Regions from separate parts of the Streptomyces sp. DT190 genome, predicted to be linked through region 1. Evidence: riboswitches for the same ligand, from Rfam matches in the RefSeq annotation. Region 1 holds a riboswitch; each other region holds the start of a gene.
The links. Region 1 has a riboswitch for cobalamin ahead of ACPXCS_RS26210 (ABC transporter substrate-binding protein). Riboswitches for the same ligand answer to the same signal wherever they lie in the genome.

Region 1 (4,723 bases):
AGAGCAGGACGAACATGCGTGCGCGGAAGCGGGCCACGTCCAGCCCCATGGTCGTGGCGGCCTCCTCGCCGGCGAGGAGCAGGTTCAGGTTGCGGGCCTGCACCATCAGGACGGCGATGCCCACCAGCAGGGCAGCGCTGGGCAACCACAGAGTGTCCCAGTTGACGCCGCCGAGGCCGCCGAGGGTCCAGGCGAGGACCGCGCGGGCCTCATTGCCCCGGTCGGTGGTCAGCAGCAGCAGATACAGCACCGCGGTCAGGACCGCGGCGATGGCCACTCCGGACAGGACCAGCCGCGCGGAGGTGATCCGGCCGCCGGTGCGAGCGGTTGAGTAGACGAGCAGCAGTGCGCCGAGCGCGCCCGCGAACGCGGCAACGGACAGCGACACCGGCCCGAACACAGTGATGCCGAAGACGATCACTACCACGGCGCCCAGCGATGCCCCGGAGGAGACACCGAGCAGGTAGGGCTCGGCGAGCGGGTTGCGGATCAGAGCCTGCAAAGCGGCCCCCACGACGGCGAGCCCGGCACCGGCCACCGCGCCGAGCAGTACCCGTGGCGCACGGACGTCCAGCACGATGGTCTCCCGCGCCCGCGACCAGTCCTGCTTGACCCAGTCGGCGCCCAGCGCGTGCGTCGTGATGCCCCACACCTGGCCGGGCGGTACCTGAACCGAACCGATCGCCAAGCCCGCTGTGGCGGATACCACCAGCAGGACGGCCAGGACGACGAGCGTGACGGTGAGACCGGCCCCGCCGCCGCGCCTGTCGTCCCGCTTCCCCGCTCGCACGGCCCGCCCGGCGGCGGCGGTGACCGGGGCCCTCACGCGAAGCTCTCGGGATGGATGCCGCGGGCCAGGTCCTGCACCGCGTATGCCGAGCGCACGCCTACCAGCGTCGCGGTCAGCGGCAGCACGACGAACCGCTTGTTGCTGATGGCGGGCACGTCCCGCAGAGCGGGCTGAGCGAGCAAGAACTTCTTCTTCTGCTCGACGCTTCCGGCGCCCGCGTAGTCGTAGATCGCGATGACGTCTGGTTTGCGCTCGACGACCTGCTCCCAGGAGACGTCACCGAAGACGTCGTCGAGGTCGGCGAAGACGTTCTTGCCGCCGGCCAGCCGGATCAGTTCGGTGCCCAGGCTCTTGCCGCCCGCGGTGAAGGCGGTCTTGTCGCCACTGTCATAGACGAAGACGGACACCGGGCGCTTGCCCTTGACGGCGCTGGTGGCTCTGTCGACCCGTGCCTGGAGGTCGGCGACCAGTTTGTCCGCGCGGTCGGGCACGCCGAAAATCGTGCCGACGGTGCGGACTTCGTCGTAGGAGTCCTGCATCGTCACGCGCTTCTTGCCGCAGTACTCGCGGTTGAGGTGGGTGTCGATGCCGACGTCGGCGAACGCCTTGCGGGAGCGGCCCTCGTTCTCGGCGAAGGCGCTGCCGTAGCCGCCGTACACGAGGTCCGGCTCGGCCTCCAGGACGGTCTCGAAGGAGGGCTCCTTCTTCGCCAGTTCGGGGATCGCCTCGTAGTCCCTCTTCAGCTCGGGCAGGACGGCGGAGTCGGGGAAGGCGGTGCCGACCATGCGGTTCTTCAGGCCCAGGGACAGCATGAGTTCCGCCGGGTGCTGGTGGATGGTGACGACACGCTCGGGGGCCTTGTCATACGTCGTCTTCACGCCGCAGTTGTCGACGGTGACGGGGAAGCCCCCGGCCGACGGGGCCGTGGCTTTCGTGTCCTGGGCGGTGTTTTGGGACGATCCGCAGCCAGCGGTCAGCAGTGCTGCCGACAGGGCCACGGCCGCAGCCGTCGCGCGCAGGGCACGGCGTCGGCGGGCAGGGGTGAACAGCGGGGGACGGGACGTGCCGTCGTACACGTGAAGCCTCCTGGGAGTCCGCGCTCCTCGGAACGGGCCCGCGACAGGCCAGTGTCCTGACTCCCGGATCGACGCTTTCCCTCGCCTTCCCGCGCGGCGCGCAGTGGCGTGTTGAAGGGTGCACTCCCCGGTCACAGTGGCGGGACCGTGCCGGATTCGCACCGGCTTCCTGTCTCCCGTCGCGGTGATGACCCGCTGATTCTACGGCCTGCCGGCAAGTGGCCAAAAGGGCGTGCGAACAAGCCCGAGCGCCCCTGCCAGGCCCTCACGCCTCACGCACTGCCCGCAGTATCAGCCGCTCGGCGTTCTCGTCGTAGGGGCGGCCGTCGAAGCCGCCGAAGACCTCCACCCGGCCGAACCCCACCTCCGCCACCATCCGCCGCAACTCCACTGCGCTGTACACGAACCACACCCGAGGTCGGGGACCTTCAGGGCGTCGGCGATGTGGGGGTGGATCACCCGTAGCCTCCTTGGGCGAAGGAACACTGGTGGCCGAGCGAGTGGAAGAAGGCGGAGAGGTCGGACTTCTGGTCGGCGTCCAGGCGACCGGGGAAGAGGTAGCCGATCAGGCAGCCGGTGTGGGCGACGAAGATGCCGTCGGCGCCGAACCGCTCCTGGTGGCCGAGCATGCTGTCGAACGTCGTCTTGGGCAGCACGCTCTGCGACAGGGTCGCGCTGGCTGTGGCCGCCCGGGCGACGGCGGCCGGGTCGCCGGAGGCGAAGCCCTTCAGCAGGTCGGTCAGGCACCGCTCGTACTCCTCCCCGTGCCGCCGGTAGTGCGCCAGCAGCAGGTCGGTGACGGCGGTGGTGTCCACCGTCCCGGGTTCGCTGATGTACGCCGTGTGGAAGCCGATGTCCGTGCCCAGGCGCCGCACCATCCGATGCCGGCCACTGAGGTACAGCGCGAACTCCTCGAGGAAGACGCTGTCGGCCCGCTCGACCGCCGCCAGGATGCCCAGCACCACGTCCCTGTCGTAGGGCAGCGCGAAGAGCCGGAACAGGCAGCGCAGGGTGGCAACGATGTCGGCGGTCGAACTCGCCATCCCCACACCCACCCGCAGGTCGGAGTGGGCACTCCAGCGACCCGGCGGCAGCGTGAGCCCGAAGTGTTCCAGAAAGAGCCGGGCCGCGAGGGCGGCCTTCTCGCCGAGTGGCGGCGCGCCCGGCGGCTCGGTCCCTTCGGTGAAGTGTGTCCAGGAGTGGCGGTCCACGGGGAACGACACGATGGCGATGTCCGGCTCCGTGCCCGCCCGCAGCGGGCCCTGATACAGCTCGCCCAGCGTGCCGTGGCAGACGCCGGACACGGTACGGCCCTCACGAACCTTCCCTTGCCGCCGACCCGGTCCTCGAGGTCACCGTGCACAGCCCGCAGATCGCCTACGGGCGCAGTGGCAGGTCTTCGGACTCGTGGGCTCGCTCACCGGGGACACCGCTCACCAGTGGGCACCTACCGGCCGTCGCTTCCCCGGCCCCCGCACGACTCGGACCCAGTGCTGTTGACGGCTGTCGTTCCCACTCACCGCTGCGGGACAGCCCCGGATTCCCACCGGGTTCCCTCTTGCGTCGCGCCACCGGATCCTGACGGCCGGGAGCTCGAACCGACTGCGTCCATCAGCGTAGGGCGGCTCCCGCCGCTGCGGCAGGGGCGGGGCCGGAGTTGTCCGGATGCGGTCGGTCGGGTGGCGGCACCGGAACCTTGAACCGATCCGGCCTACCGGGAGAACGACTCTGGCCGGATGTGCCCTCGGTGATCCCGGCCACGCTCGTCACACTGGGGCGTCGACGTCACCCTCACCTCCCCGCGGAGGACCGCGCCCGGAAGGCCCAGGATGCTGCCAGAGACGACGCCGGAGGACAGCGGCACGACGAACCCGCCACCCGCACGGGACAAGCGCCCGCCCGAGCGTGTCGTCCTGCGAGCCGACCTGCGTGCCGCGCTCCCCGACGCGAGCGCGGCTGTGCTGGTCACGATGGCGGTCTTCGCGTTCCTGTACGCCCGCATGGAGTCGGGTGACGCGGCGACGGTCGCCGTCATGCCGTTCATGAACGACGCCGGCACCTACTGGATGTATCTGCTCAGCCAGGCATTCGGCTGGTCGGGCCTGCTGTGGGCCTGGGGCACGGTCATGCTCGGCCTGCTGCTGTCGGGGCCGCGCCCCACCCGGCTGCGGGTGTCACGGCAGGTGCTGGAACGCTGGCACCGCACCACGAGCCTGACCACGATGGCCCTGATGTTCGCGCACGCGCTGATGTTCGCGGCGGAACTCGTGTGCTATGAGGCCCAACTGGCATGGGCCCAGCGGTTGTGGGCGGGATTCGCGGACACGTTCGTGCCCGGCTGGTACGACTCCGGAACCGGCCGGATCGCCATCCCCCTAGGCCAGGGCGCTCTGTATCTGGCCGTCCCGTTGGGCCTGTTGTTCTACATCCGCCACCGTATCGGCGGCAACACCTGGCGCCGACTGCACCGCTTCGTCATCGTCGTCTACGTCCTGAGCGTGTGGCACACCCTGCTGTACGGCACCAACGTCTGGTACGGCGAATGGCCGCGCACCGTCCTGTGGCTGCTGCAACTCCCGGTCGCCGTCCTGCTGTTGCTGCGCCTGCTGCGGCCCGCCCGGCGGGCCGAACGGCTGGGCGCGCCAAGACGCCGGGAGGGCGGGCCGCTGCCGGCCCGGGCGATGCCGGGCTGGGTGGCGCGGGCCGCCGGCCGGGTGGCCGCCGTGGCCGTCGTGGTGGGGCTCGTCCTCGTCGTGGCGTCAGGCCGAGACGGCGGCAGGGAACGCCCGGCCGAGCCGCCCACGACCACCCCGCACGCACACGAGTCCGGTTGATCCCCGGCCACGGGCCGGGGCCG
Region 2 (4,723 bases), on a different contig from region 1:
ACCGGTCCGCCGAGCGCGGCGGCCATGTAGTGGATCAGCGGCAGCTCGGTCACGAGCGTGGACACGGCCGTGGCGTGCACGGCGTGGGTGTGCACGACGGCACGGGCGTCGGTCGTGCGGTACACGGCGAGGTGCATGGGCAGCTCGCTGGTGGGGACGAGCGTGCCGAGGACCTGTCGGCCGTCGAGGCCGACGCCGGTCACGTCGCCGGGCGTGAGGCGGTCGTAGGGGACGCCGGAGGGCGTGACGAGGACGGTGTCCCCGACCCGAACCGAGACGTTGCCGGACGTGCCGACGACGAGCCCCTCGGCGACCGTGCGGCGGGCGGTCGCGACGAGGTCCTCCCAGGCACGTGCCTCCTCGGGGCGGGCGCTCCCGCGCCGCTCCTGTCCCGCCTGCGGTCCGCCGCCCCGGACGCCCCGCGTGTCGCGTTCGCCGTCTCGCTGCTCAGCCATGCCGCGATCCTGCCAGGCGGCGGTCCGGCGCACCGGCGTACGGGTCGTATGCGATGCGGCTGCGGTGCGGACGGGCGGCTCCGGTGCCGCGCGGCGGTGACGGAGCGTCCTCGGCGGGTCACTCGATCGGCTGAAGAGGGGCGCGCCGGGAGCCTAGGTCGCGGGGGTGCGGGGAGCCTGACGGCAGGGCGGAACGTCGAACCCCCGTTGTGGACACCCATGCGCCCCTCCCAGTTCATCTTCCGTTCACTCGGGTTACTTACGTTCGTCCAGCCAATGACCTCGAACGATTGCCTGGGTAAATGGAAAGCTTCTCGCTGATCCTCGCGATTGTGGTGGTAACCGCACTCGCGTTCGATTTCACGAACGGTTTCCACGACACCGCGAACGCGATGGCCACGACCATTTCCACGGGCGCCATGCGACCGAAGGTCGCGGTCGCCATGTCCGCGGTCCTGAACCTGGTCGGCGCCTTCCTGTCCGTCGAAGTCGCCAACACGATCTCCAAGGGCCTCGTCGACGAGGCCGGCATCCGTCCCGAAGTCATCTTCGCCGCCCTGGTCGGCGCGATCCTGTGGAACCTGCTGACGTGGCTGGTCGGCCTGCCGTCCAGCTCCTCGCACGCCCTGATGGGCGGCCTGATCGGCGCCACGATCGCCTCGGCGGGCGTCGGCGCGGTGCACGGCGACGTGCTGGTGACCAAGGTGCTGATCCCGGCGATCGCCGCCCCGCTGGTCGCGGGCCTCGCGGCGATGCTGGCCACGCGCCTGACCTACTCCTTGGGCCGCAAGGCCGACGGCAAGGCGTCCGAGAAGGGCTACCGGGCCGGTCAGATCGCCTCGGCGGGCCTGGTCTCCCTGGCACACGGCACCAACGACGCGCAGAAGACGATGGGTGTCATCACCCTGGCCCTGGTCGCCGGCGGCGCCGTCGCCCCCGACTCCGACCCGCCCATGTGGGTCATCCTCTCCGCGGGCGTCGCGATCGCGCTCGGCACCTACCTGGGCGGCTGGCGCATCATCCGCACCATGGGCAAGGGCCTGACCGACCTCCAGCCGCAGCAGGGCTTCGCCGCCCAGACCAGCGCGGCCACGGTCATCCTGGCCTCCTCGCACCTCGGCTTCTCCCTCTCCACAACCCACTCCGTCTCCGGCGCCGTGATGGGCGCGGGCCTCGGCCGCAAGGGCGGTGTCGTGCGCTGGTCCACGGCGACGCGGATGTTCGTCGCCTGGGGCCTGACCCTGCCGGCGGCCGCCCTGGTGGGCGCGCTCGCCGAGTACGTCACCGGCTTCGGGAGCTGGGGCACCGCCGTGGTGGCCGTCTTCCTCGTCGCCTCCTCGGCGGCGATCTGGAAGCTCTCCCGCCGCGAGGTCGTCGACCACACCAACGTCAACGACACCGGCGACGCGGAGCCGGCCGGCGTGGTGACCACGGCGATGGCCGCGGTGACGCCCCCGCCGGCGGGCGACGTACCGCCGTTCCCGGCCCAGGCGACCGCCGAGCGGACGCATTCCACGACCACCACGGTCTGACCCCGCCCACCGCTCGACAAGGAAGAAGCAGAGATGAAGATCGACTGGGCGGCCCTCGGCTCCGTCTTCGGGGTGAGCCTCGTGGTCACCGTGGCCCTCGTGGGTCTGTTCACCCTCGGCATCACCGGCCTGTCGCGCCGCGAGCGCGCGGTGGCCCAGGGCGGGTCCGCGGGCCTCGCCGTCACGGGCGCCTACGCGTGCTTCGCGGCGTGCGCCGCGGCCGTCGGGTACGGCATCTACCTGATCGTGGCCTGACGGCCCGACCGCACATCGTGTCCGCCGGGCGGCACGGGACCTCGGTCCCGTGCCGCCCGGTCGTCGTGTGCGCCAGGGGGCCGGTGTGGGGTTCTCCACACTCTCCCCTCGCAGGTCAAGGGCAAGTTGACGGCGGTTCGCGGCCGTGGTGGACTTCCGGGGCCAGTACGGCGGCAGGAGAGGAAGCCGGTGTGAGTCCGGCGCGGTCCCGCCACTGTCACCGGGGTAGCCATCCCCCGGGAGCCAGGAACTCTCACCGCCGGTCACGTCGAACCAGGGCGCGGACACCCTGAGTGAGGACACGTATCGCCATGCGCGGCTGCCGATCGAGGTTCAGCACCCCACCCCTGCCTGCCCCGTTGGGCGGCTGACCCCATGGGTGCCGGTCGCGTCTTCGCGTACGGTGCCGCCGCCGGCCTGATCGGTGACCTGCTGCTCGGCGATCCCCGCCGGGGGCATCCGGTCGCCGCGTTCGGGCGGGCCGCGGCTGCCGTGGAACGGGTGCTGTGGCGGGACCACCGCGGGTGGGGCGCGCTGCACACCCTCGTCTGCGTGTCGGGAGCCGTCGCCCTCGGAGCCGCCGCCGAGCGTGCGGTGCGAAGCTCCGCCGTCGCCTCCGTCGCCCTGACCGGAGCCGCCACCTGGGCGGTCGTCGGGGGCACTTCGCTCGCCCGGGAGGCCGAGGCCGTCGGGCGTGCCCTGGAGGCGGGCGACATCGAGGCGGCCCGGGCGCGGTTGCCGCATCTGTGCGGACGCGACCCGCAGGCCCTGGACGCCGACGGCATCGCCCGGGCCGTGGTCGAGTCCGTCGCCGAGAACACCTCCGACGCGGTCGTGGGGGCGCTGGTGTGGGGGGCCGTCGCCGGGGTGCCGGGGCTGCTCGGGTTCCGCGCCGTCAACACCCTCGACGCCATGGTCGGGCACAAGTCCGCCCGCTACCGGCGCTACGGGTGGGCCTCCGCGCGTCTCGACGACCTCGCGGGGTGGCCGGGGGCGCGGCTGACCGCCGTCCTCGCGGTGCCGGCCGGACCGGACCCGCGCGGAGCCGTGCGCGCCTGGCGGGCGGACGCGGCGCGGCATCCGAGTCCCAACGCCGGGCCCGTGGAGGCCGCGTTCGCGGGGGCGCTCGGCGTGCGCCTGGGCGGGACGCTCTCCTACGGCGGGCGGGTGGAGCACCGGCCCGTGCTGAACTCCGGGGGGCGTGCCGTCGCCCGGCGCGACGTCCAACGGGCCGTGCGGCTCTCGCGCCGCGTCACCTGGCTGGCGCTCGGCGTGTGCGCCGGAGCGCGGTTGCTGAAGAGGGGGAAGTGAGCATGAGCGGTGGGCTTCTCGTCGCCGGGACCACCTCCGACGCGGGCAAGAGCGTCGTGACGGCCGGGATCTGCCGGTGGCTGGTGCGCCAGGGCGTCAAGGTCGCGCCCTTCAAGGCGCAGAACATGTCCCTGAACTCCTTCGTGACGCGGGAGGGCGCCGAGATCGGGCGGGCGCAGGCCATGCAGGCCCAGGCCTGCCGGGTCGAGCCGACCGCGCTGATGAACCCCGTGCTGCTCAAGCCCGGGGGCGAGCAGAGCAGTCAGGTCGTGCTGCTGGGCAAGCCGGTGGGTGAGCTGAGCGCGCGCGGCTACCACGGCGGGCGGCAGCAGAAGCTGCTCGGGACGGTGCTGGACTGCCTGGAGCAGTTGCGGGGCACGTATGACGCGGTGATCTGTGAGGGGGCCGGTTCTCCCGCCGAGATCAACCTGCGGCGGACCGACATCGTCAACATGGGCATCGCCCGCAACGCCGGGTTGCCGGTGCTCGTCGTCGGCGACATCGACCGGGGCGGGGTGTTCGCCTCGTTCTTCGGGACGGTGGCGCTGCTGTCCCCCGAGGACCAGGCGTGCGTCGCCGGGTTCCTGGTCAACAAGTTCCGTGGGGACGTCTCCCTGCTGGAACCGGGCCTGGACATGCTGCACGGGCTGACGGGCCGGAAGACGTACGGCGTGCTGCCGTTCCGGCACGGGCTGGGGATCGACGAGGAGGACGGACTGCGCGTGTCCCTGCGGGGTGCGGTGCGCGAGTCCGTCGTCGCGCCGCCCGTCGGTCAGGACGTGCTGCGCGTCGCCGTGTGCGCGGTCCCCCTCATGTCCAACTTCACGGACGTCGACGCGCTGGCCGCCGAACCGGGCGTCGTGGTGCGGTTCGTGGACCGGCCCGAGGAGCTGGCCGACGCCGACCTCGCCGTCGTGCCCGGCACCCGGGGGACGGTCCGGGCGCTGGACTGGCTGCACGAGCGGGGGCTCGCCGACGCCCTGGCCCGCAGGGCCGCCGAACAGCGGCCCGTGCTCGGGGTCTGCGGCGGCTTCCAGATCCTCGGCGAGCACATCGAGGACGACGTCGAGAGCCGCCGGGGCCGGGTCGACGGGCTCGGGATCCTGCCCGTGCGGGTGCGGTTCGCCCGCGAGAAGACCCTCACCCGGCCGGAGGGCGAGGCCCTCGGCG
Region 3 (4,723 bases), on a different contig from region 1:
CCTCCGTCAGCGGCGGCACGCCGGACGCTCCGAGCCGCTCCCGGAGCTCCGCCCAGACCCGCTCGTGCGGCCAGTTCTCCGGGTCGTCGCCCGGCGGGCACTGCAGGTAATAGCGCGTCACCTCCGGGCTGCGCGGCATCTGCCCGGCGAACCCGCGGGCGTGACAGCCGAACAGCACGCAGTCCGCGGACGGCGGCGCCTCGGCGAGCAGCGCCAGCCAGCCGATGCCGTAGTCGTGCCGGGCGACGCGCACCCGCTCCGGGGGCAGCGACGCCCGGGTCACCCCGCGCGCCCCGTCGCACCCGGCGACGAACTGCGTCCGCACGACCTGCCGTTCACCCGTGTCGGGGCAGACGTACGACACCGAGGGCCGGTCGGAGTCGAGGTCGTGGAGCCGGACGTCCCGGACGCCGAAGCGGATCCGGCCGCCGCGCACGTCGGCGTACTCGCGGACCAGGTCCGTCACCAGCAGGGGCTGCGGGTAGACGAAGTGGTGGCTGCCCGTCAGCTCCCCGTAGGAGAAGCGGTAGCGCTCCCCGCCGAAGCGGAACTCGCAGGCGGTGTGCAGCTCCGCGCGGTCCAGCAGGTTGCGCGCCAGACCGCGCTTCTCCAGGCCGCGCACGGCCCATTCCTCGATGACCCCGGCGCGGGGCCGCCGCTCGATGAACTCCCGGGTCTCGGTCTCCAGCACCAGGCAGTCCACCGAGGCGGCCCGCAGGATGTTGGCCACGGTCAGACCGGCGGGGCCGGCGCCCACGACGACGACCGGGAAGCGTTGCGGAGCGCCGGAGCCGGGGAGCGGCGGGGGGTTGGCCATGCCGCTCATTATGGAGCCGGCGTCAGCGGGCGGGCACCCGCACGACGGCCGGAGGGGCGCATCGGCTCCCCGCCCCGGGGCGGGGAGCCGCGCCGGTCACCGCCCGAGCCGCGGGATCTCGATCGCCGGGCAGCGGTCCATCACCATCTCCAGGCCCGCGGCGCGGGTCCGCTCGTACGCCGCCTCGTCGACCACGCCCAGCTGGAACCAGACGCCCTTCGCGCCCGTCGCGACCGCCTCGTCCGCGACGGCTCCGGCCAGCTCGCCGTTGACGAACACGTCCACGACGTCCACGTCGAAGGGGATGTCCGCCAGACTCGCGTACCCCTGCTCGCCGTGCACCGTCTCGGCCTTCGGGTGGACGGGCACGACCCGCTTGCCGAAGCGCTGGAGCACCGCCGCGACGCCGTACGCCGCGCGCTGCCGGTTCGACGACAGGCCCACCACGGCCCAGGTGTCGCCGAGCTCGTTGAGGATCCTGCGGACCTTTGCCTCGTCGCCGTACACCGGCGGCCTCCTCGGAACGTCGTGAAAGAAGTGCTCTCCCGGCAACGCCGCGGGACGTGCGGTGATTCCCCGGGAGCCCCCGTGATAGCTTGCCGAGGCCAGTCGAACCCATGTACGTGGGTCAGGGAATCCGGTGCGAATCCGGAACTGACGCGCAGCGGTGAGGGGGACGGGCGGGGCCTCGGCCACTGGACTCCGGCACGTGAGTCCGGGAAGGCGCTCCGATCCGGGTGAACCCGAGTCCGAAGACCTGCTGGCGGCCCCCGCGGCCGGAGCGCGGCGGGGGAGCACCGTACGACCGGGCTCCGCGATCGGGCCCTCGACGACTGAGGACTGGTTCCCGTGCCGCTCGCCCCACCCGCCCGTGCCGCCGTGCTGCTCGCGGCCGGCTCCCTGCTCCTGACCGGCTGCGGCGACGCCGGGCCCACCCCCGCGCGGGCCGCCGCCGTCACCCTCGGCAACTGCGGCCACGCGGTCCGCGTCGAGGCCCCGCCCCGGCACGCCGTCTCCCTCAACCAGGGCACCACCGAGATCCTGCTCTCCCTCGGCCTCGCCGACCGCCTCGCGGGCACCGCCACCTGGACCGACCCCGTGATGAAGGGGCTGGAGAAGGCCGACGCCTCCGTGCCGCGCATCGCCGACGGCAACCCCTCCTTCGAACGGGTCCTGGACGCCGACCCGGACTTCGTCGCCGCCTCCTTCGTCTCCACCCTCGGGCAGGGCGGCGTGGCCACCCGTGAGCAGTTCGAGAAGCTCGGCGTCCCCACCTACGTCTCCCCGTCCGACTGCGCCGGCAAGGACAACTCGGGCGGCGGCGACGGCGCCCGCGACGAGGCCCTCGGCATGGACACCGTCTACGGCGAAGTGCGCGACCTCGCCGCCGTCTTCGGGGTGCCCGAGCGCGGCGACGCACTCGTGGCCTCCCTGCGGCAGCGCATGCGGAAGGCCACCGCGGGCGTCGACGCCTCGGACGTCACCCTCCTGTACTGGTTCGCCAACTCCGAGTCGCCCTACATGGCGGGCTGTTGCGGGGCGCCCGGCATCATCACCCGGTCGCTGGGCGCGCGGAACGTCTTCGACGACACGCACGAGGAGTGGCCGCAGATCAACTGGGAGACGGTCGCCGACCGTGACCCCGACGTCCTCGTCATCGGTGATCTGACCCGCAGGTCGCAGACCGCCGAATCGGCCGCGAAGAAGATCGCCTTCCTGGAGTCCAACCCGGCCACGAAGAACATGGACGCCGTCCGGCACAAGCGGTACGTGCTGCTCAGCGGGCAGGCCATGAACCCGACCATCCGCACGGTCGAGGGTGTGGAACGCGTGGCCGCGGGGCTGCGCCGGTTCGGGCTGGTGAAGTGACCGCCAAGGGACTCGCGGACGCCGGGGCCCGGCCCCGCCGCCGGACCGGGCTCGCGCTGGGTGCGGCCGGGTCCCTCGCGCTCGTCGCCTCCCTGGCCGTGGCCATCACCATCGGCCCCGCCGACATCCGGGTCGGTGAGGTGTGGTCCGCGGTGGCCGCCCACCTCGGCCTCGGCAGCTCGGACCTGACGCCGATCCGGGACGGCATCGTGTGGCAACTGCGGCTGCCCCGCACCCTGCTCGCGGCCGTGTGCGGGGCCGGACTCGCCGTGTGCGGGGCGGTGATGCAGTCGCTGCTGCGCAACCCGCTCGCCGATCCGTTCGTGCTCGGGGTCTCCTCGGGCGCCTCCACCGGCGCGGTGCTCGTGGTCGTGCTGGGCGCGGGCGGCGGTGCCGTCTCCGTCTCCGCCGGCGCGTTCCTCGGAGCCCTGGTCTCCTTCGCGCTGGTGCTGCTGCTCAGCCACACCCTGGGCGGCACCACCGACCGGGTGGTCCTCGCCGGGGTCGCCGCCATGCAGCTGTTCTCGGCCCTCACGTCCTTCGTGGTGATGACGTCCGCGGACGCCGAGACGACCCGGGGCGTGCTGTTCTGGCTCCTCGGCTCGCTCGGCGGGGTCGGCTGGACCGACGTGTGGCTGTGCCTGGCCGTGCTGGCCGTGGCCCTGGTGGTGTGCCTCGCGTACGCCCGTACCCTCGACGCCTTCGCCTTCGGGCAGGACGCGGCGGCCGCGCTGGGGGTGTCCGTGGCCCGCACCCGGCTGGTGCTGCTGTGCGTCACGGCCCTGCTCACGGCGGCGCTGGTCAGCTCGGCCGGGGCGATCGGCTTCGTCGGGCTGGTCCTGCCGCACGCCGCCCGCGCGCTGACCGGACCCGGGCACGCCCGGCTGCTGCCGGTCACGGCGCTGGCCGGCGCGGTCTTCCTGGTGTGGGTGGACACGCTGGCCCGGACGGTCCTCGATCCCCGGGAGGTCCCGGTCGGCGTCGTGACCTCGCTGATCGGGGTGCCGGCCTTCGTGGCCGTGCTGTACCGGACGCGGAGGGTGCGGTGAGCGGGGCGGGGGCACGGGACGAGGACGGCGCGGACCGGGGCGCCGAACGCGGGAAGCGGGCCGCGCATGCCGAGCGGGCCGCGCATGCGGAACGGGCCGAGTATGCGGAACGGGCCGAGTATGCGGAACGGGCCGAGTATGCGGAACGGGCCGGGCGTGGTGCCCACGAAGTCGGTCGGGGTGCGGAAGAGGTCGGGCGTGGTGCCGACGAGGCCGGGCACGGGGCCGGCGGGCTGCGGGCCGACCGGGTCGGGCGCCGTGCCGACGGGCGCCTGATCCTCGACGGCGTCGTCCTCGCGCCGGAGCCCGGCTCGACCGTCGGCGTCCTCGGCCCCAACGGCTCCGGCAAGTCCACGCTGCTGCGGCTGATGGCCGGGCTGCTCACCCCGTCCGCGGGAGTCGTCACCCTCGACGGCACACCGCTGGGCGACCTGCCCCGCCGCACCGTCGCCCGTCGCCTCGCCGTCGTCGAGCAGCAGTCGGACACCCAGGTCGAGCTGACGGTGGAGGACGTCGTACGGCTGGGCCGCATCCCGCACCGGCGGGCCTGGACACCCGCGACGGCGGACGACGAGCGGGCCGTACGGGCCGCCCTGGAGCGCACCGGCATGGCCGACCACGCGGGCCGGGCCTGGCACACCCTCTCCGGCGGCGAACGCCAGCGCGTCCAGATCGCCCGCGCGCTCGCCCAGGAGCCCCGCGAACTCCTCCTGGACGAGCCCACCAACCACCTCGACATCCACCACCAGCTCGATCTGCTCGCCCTGGTCGCCCGGTTGCCGGTCACCACCGTCGTCGCCCTGCACGACCTCAACCTCGCGGCGATGTACTGCGACCGGGTCGTCGTGCTGCGCGCGGGTCGGGTCGTCGCGGGCGGGACACCGGCCGGCGTCCTCACGGAGCGGCTCATCGCCGAGGTGTACGGCGTACGGGCCGCCGTCCACACGGACGGCCCCGGAGACCGCCCCCACGTGCGCTTCCTGGGCAC
Region 4 (4,723 bases), on a different contig from region 1:
CCGTCACCGAAGCGCCCCCCGCCGTCCGTCTCCCGGCGGCCGCGACCCGGACGGGCGCGGCCGCGGTGACGGCCGGGCTCGTCCTCCTCGTCGCCGCCCTCGCGGTCGTCGACATCACCCAGGGCACCGCCGCCGTCGGACCGGCGCAGGTGTTCAAGGCCCTGACCGGGCAGGCCGATCCGGCCGACGCGTCCGTGGTGATCGCCTCCCGGCTGCCGCGCATGGCCGCCGGGATCCTGGTCGGTGTCGTCCTCGGTATCGCGGGCGCCGTCCTGCAGGCCGTCAGCCGCAACGTGCTCGCCTCGCCCGACACCCTCGCGGTGAACGCCGGTTCGTACCTGGCGCTCGGGCTGGTCGGCGCGACCGGAGTGTCCCTGCCGCTGCTCGCCTCCTCGGGCGTGGCCTTCGCGGGCGGGCTGGTGGCCGCGGCCGTGGTCCTCGCCCTGTCCGGCCTCGGCACGGGCACCGTACGCCTGGTCCTGGCCGGCACCGCGCTCGCGCTGGGCCTGAACTCCCTCACGGAGGGGTTGCTGCTGCTGTTCCCGCAGCAGACGGAGGGCCTCTACCAGTGGAACCAGGGCAGCATCGGCCAGAACGGCTTCGACGGCGTCGTGCAGATGCTGCCCGTCGCCCTGGTGGGGCTCGCCGGGCTGCTGCTGGTCGCCCGGCGGGTCGACGCGCTCGCCCTCGGCGACGACGCGGCGCGCGGACTGGGCGTGCCGGTGCACGCCACCCGCGTCACGGTGGTGGTGCTGGCGGCGCTGCTGTCCGCGGCGGCCGTCACCCTCACCGGCCCGCTCGGCTACGTCGGGCTCTGCGCGCCCGCCCTGGTCCGGCCGCTCTCGCGCCGGTTCCGCGGCTTCGTCCGCGCCCGGGCGGTACTGCCCGCGGCCGGACTGGCCGGGGCCGCGCTGGTGCTCGGCTCAGACGTGCTGCTGCGGGCCCTGATCCCCGCGGACACGGCGGTCGGCGTACCCACCGGCATCGTCACCAGCCTGGTCGGGGCCGTGTTCCTCGTGGTGACGGCCCTGCGGCTGCGGGACACCGCCGGGGTGGAGGCTCCCGACCGGATGCGCATCCCCGGCCGGACGGCGTTCCTTGCCACGGTGGCCGCCCTGGCCGCCGTGACCGTCGCGGTCGCCCTCGCCGGCGTCCTGCTGGGCGACAGCAAACTCCTGCTCGGCGACGTCGCCAACTGGGCGCAGGGCCGGGCCGGGCGGACCGTCTCCTTCGTCCTGGACACCCGAGTGCCGCGCGTGCTCGCGGCGTTGTGCGCGGGCGCCGCGCTCGCCCTGGCCGGCACGCTGGTGCAGGCCGTGACCCGCAATCCGCTGGCCGAGCCCGGGGTGCTGGGCGTGTCGGGCGGCGCCGCGCTCGGGGCCGTGCTGCTCGTGACCACGGTGCCCGCCGCCGGTTCCTGGGGCGTCGCCGGGGCCGCGTTCGCCGGGGCGGCGCTGGCCTCCGCCCTCGTCTTCGGGCTCGCCGCCCGGGGCGGCTACCAGCAGAACCGGCTGGTCCTGGTCGGCATCGGCGTGGCCGCCGGGTCGACGGCGCTGATCAGCCTGCTCATCGTGCTCACCGACCCGTTCAACGCCACGAAGGCGCTGACCTGGCTGTCCGGTTCGACGTACGGGCGCACCACGGCGGACGTGGTGCCCGTGGCGCTCGTGCTGGTCCTGGGACTGGCCGTCGCGGTCGCCCGGCGCACCGAGCTGGACCTCGTCTCGCTGGACGGGGACACCCCGCGTCTGCTGGGCCTCGGGCTGCCCCGGGCCCGGCTCGGCTTCCTGGTGGTGGGCGTGCTGCTCGCGGCGACCGCCGTGGCCTCGGCCGGCACCATCGGCTTCGTGGGCCTGGTCGCCCCGCACGCGGCCCGGGCCCTGGTGGGCCGACGGCACGTCCGGGTGGTGCCGGTCGCCGTGCTGCTCGGCGCCGCGCTCGTCGGGGCGGCCGACCTGCTGGGCCGGACCGTGATCGCCCCGGCCCAGCTGGGCGCCGGCCTGATGACGGCCGTGATCGGCACGCCGTACTTCCTGTGGCTGCTGGTCCGGAGCCGGCGGGCGGCCTGAGGCCGTGTCAGGGGCGGTCCCCGTCCCGTCGCGCCCGCGGGCTGAAGACGTACAGGCCGAGGATGTCGGGCAGCGGGGCGACGCCCGGGCCGCCGGCCCGCACCCAGGAGACGACGTCCTCGGTGGCGGCCGGGTCGTTGACCAGGCCGAGCCAGACCGGGCGGGCGCCGGCGGCCCGGCCCGCGGCGGACGGCTGCACGACGACGACGTTGGCCTGGTCGCAGACGTCCAGGCAGTCGGAGATCCGCACCGGCGCCGCCGCGCGCAGACGCTCGGTCTGGGCGGCGTGGTCGACGCCGGTCACCTTGGGGCTGCCGCAGCAGCAGTCGCGGCACACCACGACGCGGCACGGCGCAGGGCCGCCGCCGCGGGTCTCGTCCTGGGGGTCGCCGGCCGGCGTCGCGGGCATGCCGCACCTGCCCTCTCTCCGGGGAGATCCGCCCCGGTGGTCCGTCGAGGAGGCGACCGCGTGAGTCTCCTGGCTCTCGGGTCGCCGCCGGTCCCGGCCTTCCCACCCGGCTGCGGGCAGTGGCCTGTCGGGACCGGCTCGCCGATCACAGTGGCGGGACCGCGCCGGATTCACACCGGCTTCCTCGTCCGCCGTCGCCTTTGTCGCCGGTCATCATTCCATGGCGCCGGGGCGGCCGGCGGGCCGCCCGAGCGGGTGGGGCAGCGGCAGGTAGCGGGCGTCGGCGCCGTCCGCGCCTGTCCAGCGCAGCAGCAGGTTCGTCTTGGCGGGCAGCGTCGGGGAGGCGAGCAGGGCGGGGATCTCCGGCAGGTCGTGCCGGGCGAGCTCGCGGCGGGCGGCGGGCCAGGGGTCGAAACCGGGCCATCGTTCGGTGAGGGCACCGGCGATCTCGGTGAGGTGGTTGACGACCAGGCAGTACACCAGCCGCTCCCAGCCGGCCGCGCGCGCCACGTCCGCCAGCAGCTTCACGCCCTCGGCGTCCCGGTACAGCACCTGCACGGGCATGCCGTCGGCGTCCACGGCGACCAGCGTGTTCTGCAGATGGGCCTCGACGACGACGCCGTGCCCGGCGAAGGCGGCCAGGGCCGGGGGCACCGCGTGCGACAGGTAGGCCTCCCACCAGGTGCCCGGGTCGGTGACGCGGTCGAGCGGGTTGCCGTCGAAGCCCTCCACCAGACCGGCCGCGAGCAGCGGGGTCGCTCCGGGCACGAGTCGGCCGGCGAAGCCGTCGCGGACCAGGACGGCCAGGGCCTCGAAGGCGAAGCCGGCGGTGCGGTACCCGCGGTCGCCGAGCCAGCCGGGCGGGCCGTCGTACGCCGCGAAGGCCGCGCCCGCGGCGCTGTCGGTCCGGCGCAGGGCGAGCAGGTCGTGGCGCCACAGCCGGCGGATGTCGTTGGTGATGCGCACGTCCAGGCTGAACTTCAGGAACAGGTCGCGCTCCGGGGCGTACACGGTGCGGACGGCGGCCGTCGGCCAGGTGGTGAAGGACGTCGTGCCGAGCCGGAGGAGTCTGCCGTCCGCGAAGGCGGGGGCCAGCTCCCGGGCGGCCAGGTCGAGTTGCCAGGGGTGGGCGGGGAGCAGCCGGTAGCCGGGCGGGGCGGTGCCGAGGGCGTCGAGGGCCGCGGTGTCGCCGTCCTCGACGACGGTGTCCTCCCGCACCCCGAGCAGGACCAGGGGGAAGCGGGTGTACGCCTCGGGCGCGTACGGCAGCCAGGCGGCGGCGGGGCCGGTGCCACGGGTCTTGGGGGCCGGGTGGTGGGTGTGACCGGTGAGCAGGCACTGCTCGGACCGCTGGTGGAGGTCCTCGGGCGGGGTGGCCGCGGCGCGGGCGGTGAGCAGCGCGGCCACGGTGTCCCGGCTGCGGATCATCTCGGCGGGCAGCTCGGCGTTGGCCAGGCCGGTGTGCCGGCGCAGCTCCTCGGCGACCAGATCGACCAGGCCGGTGTGGCCGAGGCGCTGCCAGGCGCCCGCCACCTCGACCTCCGGCTCGGCGGGCCGCCGGGTACCGCGCACGCGCAACAGGCGGTCCTGGCCCGGCAGGCGGTACACACGGTGTCCGCCCTCCTCGCGCACCGGCCGGGCGATCTCGCGCAGCAGGCAGTTGAGCAGGGGAACGGCGGCGACGGCGTCGGCGAGGGCGCCGGTGGCCGGGTCGTCACCGTGGGCCGAGTCGTCGTCGGCGGGCGGGGGCATGAGGTCCACGCGTTCCACTCGTCCCTGTGGTCCTTCCGGCGTTCCGGGCGGAGATGATCAGTATGCCGGTCGTCGCCGTTCCGCTGTGACGCCCTATTCGTACCCGAGGAGTCCGCCCGTGCACCGTCCCCCCAGCGCCGAGACCGAGGTCGCCGACGAGCTGTCCGTCGTGCGGCCCGGTCTCCTGCCGCGCTACGAGGCCGAACTGCCCGGCGCCCGGGCGGCCGTGCTGTCCCGCCTGTGGCGCGGTCTGACCCATGATCCACTGCCCTGGGTGAGCGGTGTGCGGCGGGGCCGGGACGGGCTGGTCCTGACCCTGTCCGACGGCCGCCGGCTGCACGGTCCGCTCCCGGATCCGTACGCGACCGGGGCGTACGTCACCGCCGTGCGGCTCGGCGGGACGGAGTACGGCGATCCGGCGCGGCTGATGACGGACCTCGGCGTGCCGCACTCCGGGTCCTTCGCGGCCGAACTCGGGCACAGCGTGGCCTCG

Region 2: it holds a riboswitch for cobalamin, as region 1 does, so the genes downstream of both, ACPXCS_RS29435 (cobalamin biosynthesis protein) here and ACPXCS_RS26210 (ABC transporter substrate-binding protein) in region 1, are expected to answer to the same signal.
Region 3: it holds a riboswitch for cobalamin, as region 1 does, so the genes downstream of both, ACPXCS_RS16120 (ABC transporter substrate-binding protein) here and ACPXCS_RS26210 (ABC transporter substrate-binding protein) in region 1, are expected to answer to the same signal.
Region 4: it holds a riboswitch for cobalamin, as region 1 does, so the genes downstream of both, ACPXCS_RS36310 ((2Fe-2S) ferredoxin domain-containing protein) here and ACPXCS_RS26210 (ABC transporter substrate-binding protein) in region 1, are expected to answer to the same signal.

The regions. Positions count from the first base shown of each region.
Region 1 covers NZ_JBNCNM010000016.1:93,844-98,566, reverse strand. The annotation lists gene ACPXCS_RS26215 (FecCD family ABC transporter permease) at 1-790, opposite strand, end outside; gene ACPXCS_RS26210 (ABC transporter substrate-binding protein) at 823-1,866, opposite strand; cobalamin riboswitch at 1,896-2,093, opposite strand; gene ACPXCS_RS26205 (hypothetical protein) at 2,132-2,269, opposite strand; gene ACPXCS_RS26200 (hypothetical protein) at 2,322-3,170, opposite strand; cobalamin riboswitch at 3,241-3,484, opposite strand; gene ACPXCS_RS26195 (ferric reductase-like transmembrane domain-containing protein) at 3,696-4,700, shown strand.
Region 2 covers NZ_JBNCNM010000020.1:103,847-108,569, reverse strand. The annotation lists gene ACPXCS_RS29450 (class II aldolase/adducin family protein) at 1-455, opposite strand, end outside; gene ACPXCS_RS29445 (anion permease) at 758-1,987, shown strand; gene ACPXCS_RS29440 (hypothetical protein) at 2,021-2,242, shown strand; cobalamin riboswitch at 2,359-2,517, shown strand; gene ACPXCS_RS29435 (cobalamin biosynthesis protein) at 2,618-3,553, shown strand; gene ACPXCS_RS29430 (cobyric acid synthase) at 3,556-4,723, shown strand, end outside.
Region 3 covers NZ_JBNCNM010000008.1:6,935-11,657, forward strand. The annotation lists gene ACPXCS_RS16110 (4-hydroxybenzoate 3-monooxygenase) at 1-817, opposite strand, end outside; gene ACPXCS_RS16115 (CoA-binding protein) at 914-1,324, opposite strand; cobalamin riboswitch at 1,407-1,596, shown strand; gene ACPXCS_RS16120 (ABC transporter substrate-binding protein) at 1,667-2,686, shown strand; gene ACPXCS_RS16125 (FecCD family ABC transporter permease) at 2,743-3,735, shown strand; gene ACPXCS_RS16130 (ABC transporter ATP-binding protein) at 3,969-4,723, shown strand, end outside.
Region 4 covers NZ_JBNCNM010000032.1:42,987-47,709, forward strand. The annotation lists gene ACPXCS_RS36305 (iron ABC transporter permease) at 1-2,069, shown strand, start outside; gene ACPXCS_RS36310 ((2Fe-2S) ferredoxin domain-containing protein) at 2,077-2,478, opposite strand; cobalamin riboswitch at 2,542-2,663, opposite strand; gene ACPXCS_RS36315 (IucA/IucC family protein) at 2,692-4,248, opposite strand; gene ACPXCS_RS36320 (IucA/IucC family protein) at 4,349-4,723, shown strand, end outside.